DNA from 3 places in the Clostridium subterminale genome. Region 3 is predicted to be linked to each of the others. Evidence: riboswitches for the same ligand, from Rfam matches in the RefSeq annotation. Region 3 holds a riboswitch; each other region holds the start of a gene.
What was found. A riboswitch is a leader RNA that binds a small molecule or an ion and turns the genes downstream of it on or off. The one in region 3 is predicted to bind cobalamin.
Positions count from the first base shown of each region.

Region 1 (4,889 bases), on a different contig from region 3:
TTTTTATCCATAAGTTCATAAATATCTAAATCTTTTAAAACCTTTTCTAATTCTTCCTTATCAAAGGAATTATAATTATCCATTGTAAACTTTAATTCTTCATACACCGTTGATTTTGATATATAATCATTTGGATTCTGTGATACATATCCAATGATACTTGCCATCTTATTAACAGTTAATTTTTTCACTTCATTACCAAATACCTTAATACTACCTTTATACTCTTTAAGCCCAATAAGAGAATTTAAAAGTGTACTCTTACCGGCCCCATTTGCTCCCATAATACCTATGAAATCTCCATTTTCAATATTTAATGAAAGATCTTTTATGGCATGAATTGAATGAAAATAGCAATTTAATTTTTCTATTTCTATTGCATTATTACCATATTCGCAGGCTTGTTTCTTAATATAATTTTTATCTGTTTTTGAATCTAAACACTCTAATCCAATGTCAGAATATTTATCATCGATTTTACATCTAGTTTCTTTGAAATCATTAGGCATGGCATCCCATGAAAGTTTTTTTGTTAACTTCAAATAATCAGGTAAAAAATTAAAAACTTCTTCCTTAGATTCTTTATAAAAATCATACCTACTATTATAAAAATTAACTTTACCCTCATTCATATAGGCAATCTTATCAGCTATATCAAACCATTTATTTACTCGCTGCTCTATAACTATTATTGTTATTCCCAATTCTTCATTTATTTTTCTAATTAGATTCACAATGCTTTCTGCCGCAGAAACATCAAGCTGAGAGGAAGGTTCATCAAAAATAATACATTTTGGCAAATATGCCACTGCAGAGGCTATTGCAACCTTTTGCTTTTGCCCTCCTGATAAAGTTGTTATATCTCTTTCTGCCAGGTCAGTTATTCCTATAAACTCCATGACCTCCCATACACGTCTCTTAATTGTTGATTCACTTACCCCTATATTTTCAAGTCCAAAAGCAATCTCTCGGTGAACCTTATTCATCATTAATTGCTTCTCTGGATCCTGAAAAACCATTGTAACTGTCTTTGCCCTTTCGCTATGGCTCATCTCTTCTAGCGATACTCCATCAATGATAATTCCTCCTGATATGGTACCACCGTAAAAATGAGGAACAGCACCTGTAATTGATTTAGCTAAAGTTGATTTTCCTGAACCCGATTTCCCAACTACTAATAAAACATCTCCTCTACCTAATCCTAAATTTATGTTATTTAAAGATTTCTTTCCTTCTAGAGGATATGAATAACTTAAATTTTCAATCTCTATATATTCCATTGTCTTTCTCCCTACTATATTTTAAAATTAATAATGTAATAGCTAGAATTATCACAAATATTGATGTTGTTCCATAGTTAAATATATTTACTAGACTTATCCCATCATATATTTTGAAATCAACAGCTCCTTTATATTGAGCAAATATATATACTATTAATAAAACTCCGCTTAAAACCATAATAGAAATATCTTTTTTTCTAAACTTCTGTCTGTCATAGGTACTTCTTTCATTACTTAAAAATCCTCTAACAAAAGCTGCTTCCCCTATATCGAAAGAACTTTCCATAGAATTTTCAAGTAATATTGACAATACTGGAACATAGCTTTTAGTCATTTCTCTTGAACTCTTTTTATTAAAATCAACTCCTCTAATTGTATAAATTTCTTTAAGTTTATTTAATCTATCTCTAAGACCAGGAACTAACTTAAAAGCAATAACCAGAGTTAAAGTTGATTTTGGCATCTTGCTTGAAAAATATGAAATTGCCCTATCTGAATCAATAATAAATTCAAAGGATATAAAGAGACTGGCCACTGCAAATAACTTAAGTGCCATTGTTAATGCGTATATCAAAGCCTCCAAGGTAAATTTTTTACTTCCAATTTGAAGTAAAACCATACTACCTTGTGTAACAAATATCATATTTAGAAGAATTATAAATATGGCAAAGGGTATAAAATAAACTAAAACTTTTTTTAATTTATATGTGTTTCCGCTATATATGAATAATGAAAATATATAAAAATATAGAGAGAAAACCACTGCTGGATTATCATTAGAAAAAATTATTATTATTAATGATAAAAATAAAATAATATATGTTAAAACATGAAAATCAAACTTTCTTATTTTAAAACTCAATTTTTCGCCTCCTTTTAATAAATATTAATTTACTACTTATTTCGAATAAATTTAAACGTAAAAAAAGTCCATTTAACTCTAAGTTAAATGGACTTAAATAACATCATAATTACCAATCATATACATCATAAAAATATATAAATACAAAGAATATATTAAAAATATATTTATGTATACATATGTATATAAATATCTTGTGTTACACCACTCCATTCTCCGCAGAGTTTACGTGTTAAAACACAGGCAGGTCTTCTGACTCAGGTTTCATGGTTTTTGTACACCTTCCCAGTTTCCCAGTGGTATAAGTACAAAACTCCACCTTTACAGCGGCGGGACCGTGTAGGATTTACACCTACTTCCCTTTTAATTGATAAAATCAAACCTATATTTCATTATTTACTTTTTATTCATTTTCGCAAATTTTACAAATATGATTATACTACAACAAATATTTACATTCAAGGGGCAAAAGTCAATTGTGAGTAAAATATATTATTTTTAATACTTAATTCCATCCCAGTACATGGTTTCTTGAACAATAGTTTTATCCGATAGATTAACTCCTTCCATTGCCCACTTTTTAAATTCTGGGAATCCTGTTCTATCTACAATATATCCTATATGCTCCTTACCACCTGGGGCATCCTTATCTATATATTCCTTAACATAGTTATAAGTATTACAGATAATTTTTATGATACTTTCCTCATCTACCCAAGCTATAAAATCTTTTGCCATACGTGGATTTTTCTTTCCTGTTCTACCTAAAAGAACAAGCTTGTAATATTTTTCTCTACTTCTAGTCCATGCATCCGTCGGACACGCTATTACACACTCTCCACATCCTATACACTTTTTGTGATCACGTTGAATTTTATAGTTATTCATAGTTAATGCTCCAGTGGATTTCCTTGTACATGCTTTTACGCAAGCTCCGCAGGATACACATTTATTCATATCATATTGTGGTTCGGTCATTCCTATTATTCCAAAGTCATTTAATCTAACTTTTGCGCAGTCATTAGAGCACCCTGTTAATGCCACTTTAAAGTGTAGGTCATTTGGGAATATAGCCTTTTCTATCTTTTTAGCAAACTCTGTTGTATTGTAATTAGCATATGGACAGATATTGTTTCCTACACATGCAGATATATTCCTAGTTCCAGCTGCAGAATAACCCATGCCTTCATCTACTTGATTAATTTCTAATCCTTCGATGATTGGTTGTAGTAAAGCATTTACTTTATCTATATCTTCAAATCTAATACCAGGTACTTCAAATCCTTGTCTCGTAGTAATGTTTACAGTTCCATCACCATATTTTTCTGCAATCTCTTGAACCATAGATAAATACTTAGCATCCATCTTCCCCCCTGGAACACGAATTCTTGATGCAGTAAATCCTCTTGTTTTTGTAACTCTAAAGGCATTCTTTTTAAGTTTTTTAGTGTTTATATCCATATCCTCACCTCCAATTAATCTATTAGCTCTTTACCCTTTGTATAGTTAAATACAGGGCCATCTAAGCAAATATAAGTATCATCTATTTTACAGTGTCCACATTTTCCAATTCCACAACACATTTTTCTCTCTTGAGAAATCCAAATATTCTTCTCTGGAATTCCTCTCTTTAAGAATTCTGCCACAGTAAATTTCATCATGATTGGTGGTCCTACTACAACTACTTGTACATCATTAATATCGTTTATATCCATATCAGGAATATACTTAGTCACCATTCCCACATTCCCTTTATAATTCTCGTCTGCTTTATCTACAGTAAGAATTAGGTCTATAGTATTCTTCCATCTCTCCACATCATCTTTAAATAAAACATCTTCTGGTGATTTAAATCCACAAATTAAAGAAAAGTTTTTAGCATCCTGTGGATTATTAGCAAAGTAGTCCACAATTCCTCTTACTGGAGAAAGCCCTGTACCACCTGCCACTACTACAACCTCATGATCCTTGTAAGTTTCTATATCAAAACCATTTCCATAAGGTCCTCTTAAAAACAATTTATCTCCTACATAGTTACTGAATATTTCATCGGTAACCTTTCCTACCTTACGTATTGTTAAATTAACAGTATCTTTTCCAATACCACTTACTGATATAGGTGCTTCTCCATACTTAGGTAGAGATACTTCAAAGAATTGGCCTGGTTTTACATCTCCAACATAGCTCATTCTAAAGGTATACTCAATTTCTGTATGTTGTATTACTTCTTTTATTTCTGAAATAAAAGGTATATATTCATTTTTATTCATCTACTTCACCTCATCACATGCTGATTGCAATTTATTGATACAGTTACTAAATGAAATGTATTCTGGGCATATATCATCACATCTACCACAGCCTACACACATATGGTAACCCCATTTTTTCTTGTAATCATATACTTTGTGTAATACCTTAAAGCGCATTCTTTGACCTTTCTTTTGTCTGAAACTATGACCTCCAGCCATGTCAGTAAATCCATCCACTTGACATGAGGCCCATACTCTTCTACGCTCTCCAACTTTACTATTATCTTGATAAAAAATATCTTGCATAGTAAAGCAAGTACATGTAGGACAGACAAAATTACAACGACCACAAGCAATACATCTTTGATTATATTCATCCCAAATAGTTGATTTCATAACATCTAAAGTAATTTCTTTTGGAATGTTAACGCTAACATTATTTTCAGTAACGTATTCTGGTTCTACATTTAAAGTTTCAGCATTTTCACCTTT
Region 1 is NZ_BAAACI010000002.1:153,822-158,710, forward strand. It holds gene ABDZ93_RS06575 (ABC transporter ATP-binding protein) at 1-1,280, opposite strand, end outside; gene ABDZ93_RS06580 (energy-coupling factor transporter transmembrane component T) at 1,261-2,145, opposite strand; cobalamin riboswitch at 2,371-2,546, opposite strand; gene asrC (sulfite reductase subunit C) at 2,644-3,606, opposite strand; gene asrB (anaerobic sulfite reductase subunit AsrB) at 3,621-4,415, opposite strand; gene asrA (anaerobic sulfite reductase subunit AsrA) at 4,416-4,889, opposite strand, start outside.
Region 1: it holds a riboswitch for cobalamin, as region 3 does, so the genes downstream of both, ABDZ93_RS06580 (energy-coupling factor transporter transmembrane component T) here and ABDZ93_RS08655 (hypothetical protein) in region 3, are expected to answer to the same signal.

Region 2 (4,889 bases), on a different contig from region 3:
TATACAAGTTATAAGAGGTAAAGAAGGATTATACTTCATCTTATATCTTGAAATTAATTGAGAGCAGAATGGCAGAGTAGAAATAATAATATTAGGTTCTGTATCTTTAATAAGTTCACCAAGTTTTGGAAGAAAATAACTTAAAAATGCAGGTCTTATGTTATGCTTTCTATTTTCTGTAATTTTATAAACTTGATTATAAAAAATACTTCCCTTGTTTACAATAACATTAAAAGCTTTATAAATTGTATTAGAGTAAGTTGGTAATGCATAATCAAAAACATCCTTTATAACTACAGATACATTAGGATATTTAGATTTAATTTCTTCACATAAAGATTTAGATACTGAATAATGACCCATACCAAATTTTCCGGTAAGAATTAATATTTTCATATTTTTAACCTCCCATTAATCATACATAATTTTTACTATAGTTTTATATTACCCGGTAAATCTTAAGAAATACCTTTAATAAATATTAAGATTTATTAAAGATTTAGGGAAAATTATTAAATTTAACATAAATTTATAATAAATTACTATATAAAATAGAGAAAGAAAGATATTAGTTATAAAAATAAAAAGGATTGTCTCAAAAGAATTAACTTTGAGACAACCCTTTTTAAAATACTATTTAGGGTTATCTAATTTTTTATTGTACATAAACATGTAAAGTGAAGCCGAAAATATAACTATGTATCCTAAAACACTTATGATATCAGGGGATTGGTTAAATATTACCATACTTATGATAGCTGAAAATATTATATTAGAGTAATCGAAAATTGATATTTCTTTTGCAGGTGCATACTTATAGGCAAGAGTAATTCCAAACTGTCCTATAGTTGCAAAGATACCAGCTAGTATTAAGTAGGTAAATTGAAGCCAAGTCATAGGCGTATAAGAAAATATCATAAATGGTAAAATAGTCACTACGGAAAAACAAGAAAAGTAGAATACTACAGTATAATGTTTTTCACGATTTCCAATGGCACGAACACAGGTATAGGCAGCTCCAGCAAATATGGCAGATGAAAGTCCTATAACATAAGGAATTATATCCACACTAAAAGCTGGTTTAATAATAAGTAGTGATCCAAGAAATCCGACAGTGATAATAGCAATATGCCTTAGTTGCAAATTTTCTTTTAAAAAGATAGCACAGAAAAGTATTACAAAGAAGGGACTTAGCTTATTAAGCATATTAGCATCGGAAAGAATCAAATGGTCAATGGCATAAAAGTTTAATATTACTCCTAATGTACCTAAAGTAGATCTCATAATAAGAAGCTTTTGGCTTTCTTTTTTACCGAAGAATCTTTCTTTGTGATATATAATCATTCCAAGGGCTATGACAAAAGAAACTATGTTTCTAAAAAAAGCTTTCTGCATAGAAGGTAAATCTCCAGATAGCTTTACAAATGCGGACATCATTGCAAAGCCGAAGGCAGATAAAATAATTAATATTATTCCTTTAATTCTATTACTCATAGTACGTCTCCAATCTTAAGTTAATTTTTATAAACTATTTTAAAATACAGTTTATGTATTATAGTAAAGTTATAAATACAATTCAAATGATATTACTTATCAATTATAATTATCCACTATTTCATAAATTTTTCAAGGGAATAGGGATATTTACGAATGTTATGTAAATTTGATTTATATTTTAATTAATAGTTTTATATAATATAAGTGGAATCTATAAAGATTGTTGAATAAGTTATCCTAGTAGTATATAATTTAAAGTAGATGAATAATAGTTTAAGGTACTTTAAGTTTAATAGGGAAAGTGGTTAAAATCCACTGCAGCCCCCGCTACTGTGTACGGATACAAGTCATAATACCACTGGTGATTCACTGGGAAGGGAATGATGAGGATAAGCCGTGAGTCAGGAGACCTGCCTAAAACTTTGTTAGTTGAGACCTTCGGAGGGAAGAGTATATCAAACTATTTTTTAGTTTAATAAATTTAGTTATGTGTATTAACACCCTTATCTTAGAGGATAAGGGTGTTTTTAGTTATAATAAAACTATTTAAAGAATAAATTTTAAAGAATAAATTTAGATGGAGTGATAAGAGTGGAAGAGTTAAAAAAAATATTAAGTAGTATTGAACATGCAGATAAGGAAGTTATGAATAATTCTAAGAATTATATAGATCATTTAAGTAAGCCCATAGGAAGTTTAGGAGCCTTAGAAGATATTGTTGTTAAACTTAGTGGGATTAAAGGTGAGCATATAAAAGAGATAAATAAGAAAAATATAGTTATAATGTGTGCTGATAATGGAATTCAAGAATCAGGGGTTTCATCATGCCCAAGGGAGGTAACGGCTACAGTTACAGAAAACTTTGTGAAGGGTACTACTGGAGTGTGTATATTAAGCAAATACTATAATAGTGATACTACAGTGATAGATATAGGTGTAGATAAGGACTTTACTGATTCTAGAATAATTAACAGAAAGATTAGATATGGTACAAGTAATATGATTAAAGGTCCTGCAATGACTAGGGAAGAAGCTATCAAAGCTATAAAGGTAGGAATTGATGTTGTTAAGGAACTAAAAAATCAAGGATATGATTTAATAGGAACTGGTGAAATGGGGGTAGGTAATACAGCTACTTCTGCAGCTATAATAAGTGTATTCTCAGGAATCGATAGTGATTTAATAGTAGGTAAAGGCTCAGGTCTAACAGATGATGGATTGTCTCATAAAAAGGCTGTGGTAAAAAAATCTATTGAAATAAATAAGCCTAACAAAAATGATGTAATAGATGTGCTTAGTAAGGTAGGTGGATTTGATATAGCTGGACTTTGTGGAGTATTTTTAGGAGGAGCTATATATAAAGTACCAGTGGTAATTGATGGGCTTATATCATCAGCAGCAGCTATTTGTGCAAAGGAATTAAATTCAAAGGCTTCTGATTATATGTTTGCATCTCACCTTTCAGCAGAACCAGGAGCACAATATGCAATGGAAACTTTAGGACTTGAGCCTATGTTTAGCTTGGGAATGAGATTAGGTGAAGGTAGTGGATGTCCAATAGCCTTTGGAATAATAGAGAGTGCTGTTTTTACTATGAATAATATGGATTCCTTTAATGAAGCTGGTATAGATAAAAAAGATTATATAGATATAAGAAATCAATAGAATGTGCACAGGTTGTATATAGATTATTGGGTATACATCTTTTTATAAAGGAGTGTAGTAATTGAAAATATATATAGTTAGACATGGGGAGACAGAAGAAAATATAAAGAAGACTTACTATGGAGAAATAGACTGTGAGCTCACAGCAAAGGGAATTAAACAAGCTGAATTAGTAGGAAGAAAACTGAAGCATATAAACTTTGATAAGGTGTTTTGCAGTGAAAAGAAGAGGGCGAAGGATACACTTAAAAGAATATATGAAGGAGAAGAGTTTATAGTAGATTCTAGATTGAATGAAAGAAACTTTGGAATATTTGAAGGTAAAAGCTATAAACAGCTACAAGATTTATTCAAGCTGGAATATGATGATTGGACAAAAGATTGGAAGCAGTATTCCATAGAGAATGGAGAAAGTTTTGAGGAAGTTTATCACAGGGTAAAGAACTTTATGGAAGAACTAAAAAGAGAATCCGTTGACAATATACTTATTTGTACCCATGGAGGAATTATAAGAACTATATATACTTATATATTGGAAGGTTGTTTAGATAATTATTGGAGATTTAATTCTAAAAATGCAGATTTGTCCATAATTAAACTAGAATACGGGTACTTTTATATTGATAGTATAATTCCAGTAGAATTTTAATATAAATTAATTTGTTTATAAGTATAAAGAAAAGGAGAAAGATAATGAGTAAATTAACTTTAGTTACTGGTGGATGTAGAAGTGGAAAAAGCAAATATGGAGAAAATCTACTCAAACATACTGATGATGTATTATATATAGCAACAGCTATAGTAACAGACGATGAAATGAAACACAGAATAGAAAAGCATAAGGAAAGCAGAAATAAAAAATGGGAAACCTTAGAAAGTTATAAAGATTTACATAAAAAAATAGAGAGATTCAATGAAAAATATATTTTTTTAGATTGTGTTACTATAATGACTACAAATTTAATGTTTGAAATCACTACAAATTACGATGACATAAGCGATGAGGAAATAGATAAAATATGTGATAGCATAAAAAATGAATTTACATTATTCTTAGAAAAATGTAGAGAATTAGATAAAGAAGTTGTGTTAATTACTAATGAAGTTGGATGGGGATTAGTGCCTGAAAATAAATTATCTAGAATTTTCAGAGATATTCAAGGGTTTATAAATCAACATGTAGCGAACATTTGTGATGAAGTATATTTAGTTTGCTGTGGACAAGGATTAAAAATAAAGGGATAGACGAGGAGTATTATTATGATTAAAGGTTTGATAATTTTAGCTATAGTAACTATTATGGTATTAGGAGCCATAGGAAAAGAAAAGATTTTCTTTAATAATTTTCTTTTACTATTTCAATTTATAACTAGAATACCAGTGAATATATCTTTAGCTTGTGAAAAAGAAAACTTTAAAAAAGCTACTTTATATTTTCCGGTAGTAGGAGCTATTCTTGGGGCTATTGAATATTTAGTTTTTTATATTACGTCTCTATGGTTACCGTTACCTGTGGTTGCTATAATTACGGTTATAATTGGAATAATTATTACAGGTGGACTTCATATGGATGGATTAGGAGATACCTGTGATGGATTTTTTTCTTTTAGAAGTAGAGAGAGAATAATTGAGATAATGAAGGATAGTAGAGTAGGTTCTTTTGGAGTATTAGCTATGATTATAGATATATTAGTTAAGGCTTTGGGAATATACTATATAGGAACAAA
Region 2 is NZ_BAAACI010000007.1:234,285-239,173, reverse strand. It holds gene ABDZ93_RS14795 (MGDG synthase family glycosyltransferase) at 1-396, opposite strand, end outside; gene ABDZ93_RS14790 (DMT family transporter) at 634-1,494, opposite strand; cobalamin riboswitch at 1,757-1,929, shown strand; gene cobT (nicotinate-nucleotide--dimethylbenzimidazole phosphoribosyltransferase) at 2,089-3,162, shown strand; gene cobC (alpha-ribazole phosphatase) at 3,224-3,811, shown strand; gene cobU (bifunctional adenosylcobinamide kinase/adenosylcobinamide-phosphate guanylyltransferase) at 3,856-4,407, shown strand; gene cobS (adenosylcobinamide-GDP ribazoletransferase) at 4,423-4,889, shown strand, end outside.
Region 2: it holds a riboswitch for cobalamin, as region 3 does, so the genes downstream of both, cobT (nicotinate-nucleotide--dimethylbenzimidazole phosphoribosyltransferase) here and ABDZ93_RS08655 (hypothetical protein) in region 3, are expected to answer to the same signal.

Region 3 (4,889 bases):
TAAATCCATGTTAAAATAAGAATGATTTTTGCCATTTTTCTTGGCGACTTAGCTAGTATAGATATCGGTTTTTACAATAAAATAACCTAGTTAAGATAAATGAAATTAGTGCTTTATTTATCCTAACTAGGCTTATTAAATTCAAATATTATTTACATAGGTCAATGATTACTTGAGTAAATATTTTAGCACTAAGTAGAAGTTCATCTACTACTGCAAACTCATCATCACCATGTAAATTATTATCAGTACCTGGCATTGTGCATCCAAAGGCTACTCCATTCTTAATATGATGAACATATGTACCTCCTCCTATGGCTATGCATTCACCTTTTTGTCCACTATACTCCTCATAACATTTCAAAAGTGTTTGTATAAATTCAGAATTCTCATCAACATGATGAGCTGAAAACATATCATCCTTAGATAAGATTATATTATCCTTTGCCATATTGTCTCTTAGAACATCACGTAGATTTTCATTAGTTGCACAAAGTGGCGCTCTACAATCAAAGGTTCCCATTAATTCTGTAGTAGTATATTTAAATATATTTAAAGTTATGGTTAATTCCCCAGAAAGTTCATCACTCATCTTAACACCACAAGCTTCTCCCTTGAAATCTCCATGTGGGAATAACTTTTTAACAGCACATAGCTTATTAAATCCTTCACTATTAGCACATGGCATAGATGTAAGTAATTCTAACATTCCTGTAAGAGCATTGTTTCCATTTTCAGGAGTAGATGCATGTGCTCCAGCTCCCTTAGCCTTTATAACCCAACTTTCACCATCTTTATCAAATGTGAATTTTAAATTTGTACTTTTTGATGCATTTACACAGTATTTATTTATTTCTTTCTCTGAGAAGCCCTCTACCACTGCAATTGCAGTATCTGGAACTACATTAACCTTTACTCCACTTGTCATAGAAATTACTCTTGGAAGGTTGTTATCTTCTTCAAATTTACTTTCAAAAGGACTATGTAGTCCTCCCTTTTCAATATTTATAACAGGAAAATCTGCATCAGGTGAAAAAGTCATAGGTGCTTCATTCTCTTTTTTATAGTAATATGCTATGTCAGAGCTTCCACATTCCTCATCTGTACCTAAAATAAGACGAACATTTTTACTTAAAGGTATATTTAAATCTTTAACAGCCTTTAAAGCATACAAGGCTGCTAGTGCTGGTCCTTTATCATCAGCTGAGCCTCTTCCATATAATCTGCCATCCTTTATTATTGGTTCAAAAGGTTTTGTAACTGTCCAATCATCACTAACAGGCACTACATCTAGATGAGCTAAAATATCTAATTGTTTTTCTTTATCATTAAAATCAATAGCACCTACATAATTATCATAATTTTTAGTGTTAAATCCCATGCTTTCTGCTAGAGTTAGAGCAGACTCTAGAGCCTTTGCAGGACCTTCACCAAAAGGCATACCTTCTTTTGCCTCTGATCTATCACTTCTTATTCTTATTAAATCACATATGTCATTTAACATTTCATCTTTATGATTTTGAAAATACTCTTCTATTTGATTTTTATACATCCAAATCCCACCTTTATTTTAAAATTTAACTATAATTCCATTCTAATACTAAAATTGTTTTATTTCCATAGATGTCACAGTTAATTTACTCTTTAAGGCATCTGAAAATAAATAATAAGTCAAAGATGAGAAGTATATTTTGAGTTAGACAAGGAAACAGGTTCTGCAGATAGTAGCACTATCTAATGGTTCTATTGACGCAGTATAAGACAAAATAGACGAGCATTATGACTTATTTATTTTTTGAAGATACCTAATGTTTATTACAAATTTATTAATATTTATTCTATATCCTATAAATATAAAATATAATATATATAATTAATTATATAAGTATACTATTTAGTTTTTATGATACAAGTAGTATTACTTACATTTTAAGTATAAGGAGAATTTAAGATGTCAAAGAAATTTTTTAAAAAGTTAGCTATAACTTTAGGTATTCTCACATGTATATCTATACCTACAACTGCCTTTGCAGATATTCATGGTGAATACCCAAGTGGTGAAATTCTAAGTTTTGGTTCAGATTTAAGTGATAGTCAAGAAGCTCAATTAAGAGAATACTTTAAAGCTCCAGACAATATTGAAGCTATATATGTAGACAGTAAAATGGCAATAAAACAATTTGGACTTGATGAAAAGGAATTAACCAATTTTACAGGTGGATGGTATTCCAGTGCCTATGTTAAGCTATTACAAAAAGAAAATGGCGTAACAGTAAACTCTTCTAACTTAACTCTAGTAACTAATGATATGCTTGCCAATGCATTAATTACTTCTGGTATATTGAATGCAGAGGTTACAGCCTCAGCTCCTTTTGAGGTAACTGGAGAATCAGCCCTTGCTGGAATTCTAGCTGGTGCTGAGAATATAATGGGTGGTGAATTATCTACACCTAATAAGCAAGCTGCTCAAAAGGAAATAGATGTATCCCTAGATTTAGCTGAAGAAATAGGTGATACAGAAGCTTCTGCAATCATCAATGAAGTTAAGACAGCCGTTATAAAAGACAAGCCGTCTAGTGAAGAAGAAATTAAGAAAATTGTTGAGAAGGTTGAAAATAAATATGATGTAGATATAAGTGCTACTATTCAAAACAATATGGTTTCATTAATGTCTGATATAAACAACCTAGACTTAGACTATTCTAAGCTTAAGGATACCTTAGATAAAAGTGCATCTAAGTTTAAAGATGAGATGGCATCTCTAGGAAAAGAACTTAAGGATTCAGGCTTCTTTGATAAACTATTTAACTGGATTAGCGAATTCTTCAGTTCACTTTTCAACTAAAATGAAGGCTAAATTATAAAAATAAACCGCACCTTTTAAGGTACGGTTTATTTTTTATAGTTTGTTAGTAAACTCTATCATATGGTCATATAATTTATCTATGTTGTCATGGTTATCCACGTAGAATTTATATAGTTCATTATAGGATACATTCTTTATAGACTCGTCACATTTTCTAAAATTTTTCAAATAGTTGTAAAATTCAGATGATATCTGCGGAAAAAATCCAGCATCTACTGATTTGTCTATACTTACACTATATAAATTTTCATTATAAGGCTCGCTTATGGTTACTAAGCATTTACTCATATATTTTCCTAAAAGTTCTATAAACTTAGTAAATTCTGTCTTGAAGTTCTCTTCCGAAAAATCTATTTTCTCATTGTTTGTATCTATAATATTATCTAGGTTTTTTAAAACCTTTGGTACTTCTGATATAACTAGTAATAAACTTTCCTTATCAAATTGTGCTCTTTTCATATACAATCACTCCTTGCTAATAATTTAAATTTAATGCTTTATTACTGCTAAAATAAAAAACCTCTTAGCTACTAAAACTAAAAGGTCTTAAATCTTATTTATCATAGATTAAATCACACCCTTCCATCTCTCGTAGAATTATAGCGTAAAAAATAGGCAAGTATTCTGGCTTGAGTATCATTATTTTCTTCTGCCTTCCCATAAAAACAGTGGCATATTAGAAGAAAACTCCTCTCTTACAGCGGCGGGACCGCGTGGGATTTGCACCCAACTTCTCTTTTAATCAGCTATAAAAGAATATAACTGAACCCATCTTCCATAATATTCAATTGTTAATATCATATTATACCTTTCTTATTTTCATGTCAAACTATTAATTATAACTCTAACTATTGTTTTTCTTCCAAATTAGAAGTTTTAGTAGTTATTTTAATGTTTATTGTTAAATATCTAAATTTAACTAGCTATTTCTAATATTATATAACATATCCCTAATCTTTTTATCACTATATTCTTCTAATTTCAATAACTCATCATATGGATTTCCATCAATACCTAAATATTTTGCAAAAGCTGGTTCTGTTTTTAAGCCACTTTTCTTAAGGATAACAATCTCTTCTCTAGTTCTTTCTCCACCTAATCTAAGTATTCTATCTTCCACTACCATATGCCTATAGCCATTCTGCTTACAACTATTCAATGACTGAGCATATATTTCTATTTCAATATCTTCCACATAAAAATTTACAGTTAATATTGTCTCATTATCTGTACTATTATTACTTATATGAAGCTTGCTGAACATAGAATACTTATTTTCTACTATCTTCTGAAATTCCTTAAAATCATAAACTTCACATACTATATCTAAATCACTGTTTTCTATATCAATATTAATTGGTATAGTTCCTACTAATATTGGATCAAACTTTCTTAAAACATTAAATATATCTAGTTCCTTAAGTACTTTATATGCATTTTGTTGTTTTATATTACCTTGTTTAAGGTAGTTTATATTTGTAAAATCTTTATTCTTCATACTAATCTAGTTTTCATCCTTCTCTAAGAAATTTTCACTAATAAAAGCTGCTACACCATCCTCATCATTACTTCCTGTAATATGTGATGCACAATCTAAAATTTCTTTAATTGCATTTGATACTGCTATACCTTGTCCACAATGTTTTATCATTCCTATGTCATTAATATCATCACCAAATGCAGCTATCTCTTCCAGGCTAATATTTAAATATTTAGCTATCTCATTAATAGCATTAAATTTTGTTGCCTCTCTATGAGCAAATCTACACCAATTTTCTCCAACGAAAATTAGAAAACTACATTGTGGATATTTTGAAGCAATTTTTTCAGCAATACTATTTTCTAAAACTTCCACTGTTATTTTATAGGTCATACAATTTAGTGGTTTGGAATAATCAGTATATTTAGCATGAATATAATCTTCACCGTGTTTATTTATCTCTTCACTATTGGAATAATATGCATTTTCAGTTTCAACAGTTATTTCACCCACCTGTAAATCCATAACGCAATCCTTAATTAA
Region 3 is NZ_BAAACI010000005.1:243,260-248,148, reverse strand. It holds gene pepV (dipeptidase PepV) at 149-1,552, opposite strand; gene ABDZ93_RS08660 (DUF1002 domain-containing protein) at 1,952-2,845, shown strand; gene ABDZ93_RS08655 (hypothetical protein) at 2,900-3,325, opposite strand; cobalamin riboswitch at 3,464-3,653, opposite strand; gene ABDZ93_RS08650 (DUF4269 domain-containing protein) at 3,786-4,364, opposite strand; gene ABDZ93_RS08645 (HAD family hydrolase) at 4,371-4,889, opposite strand, start outside.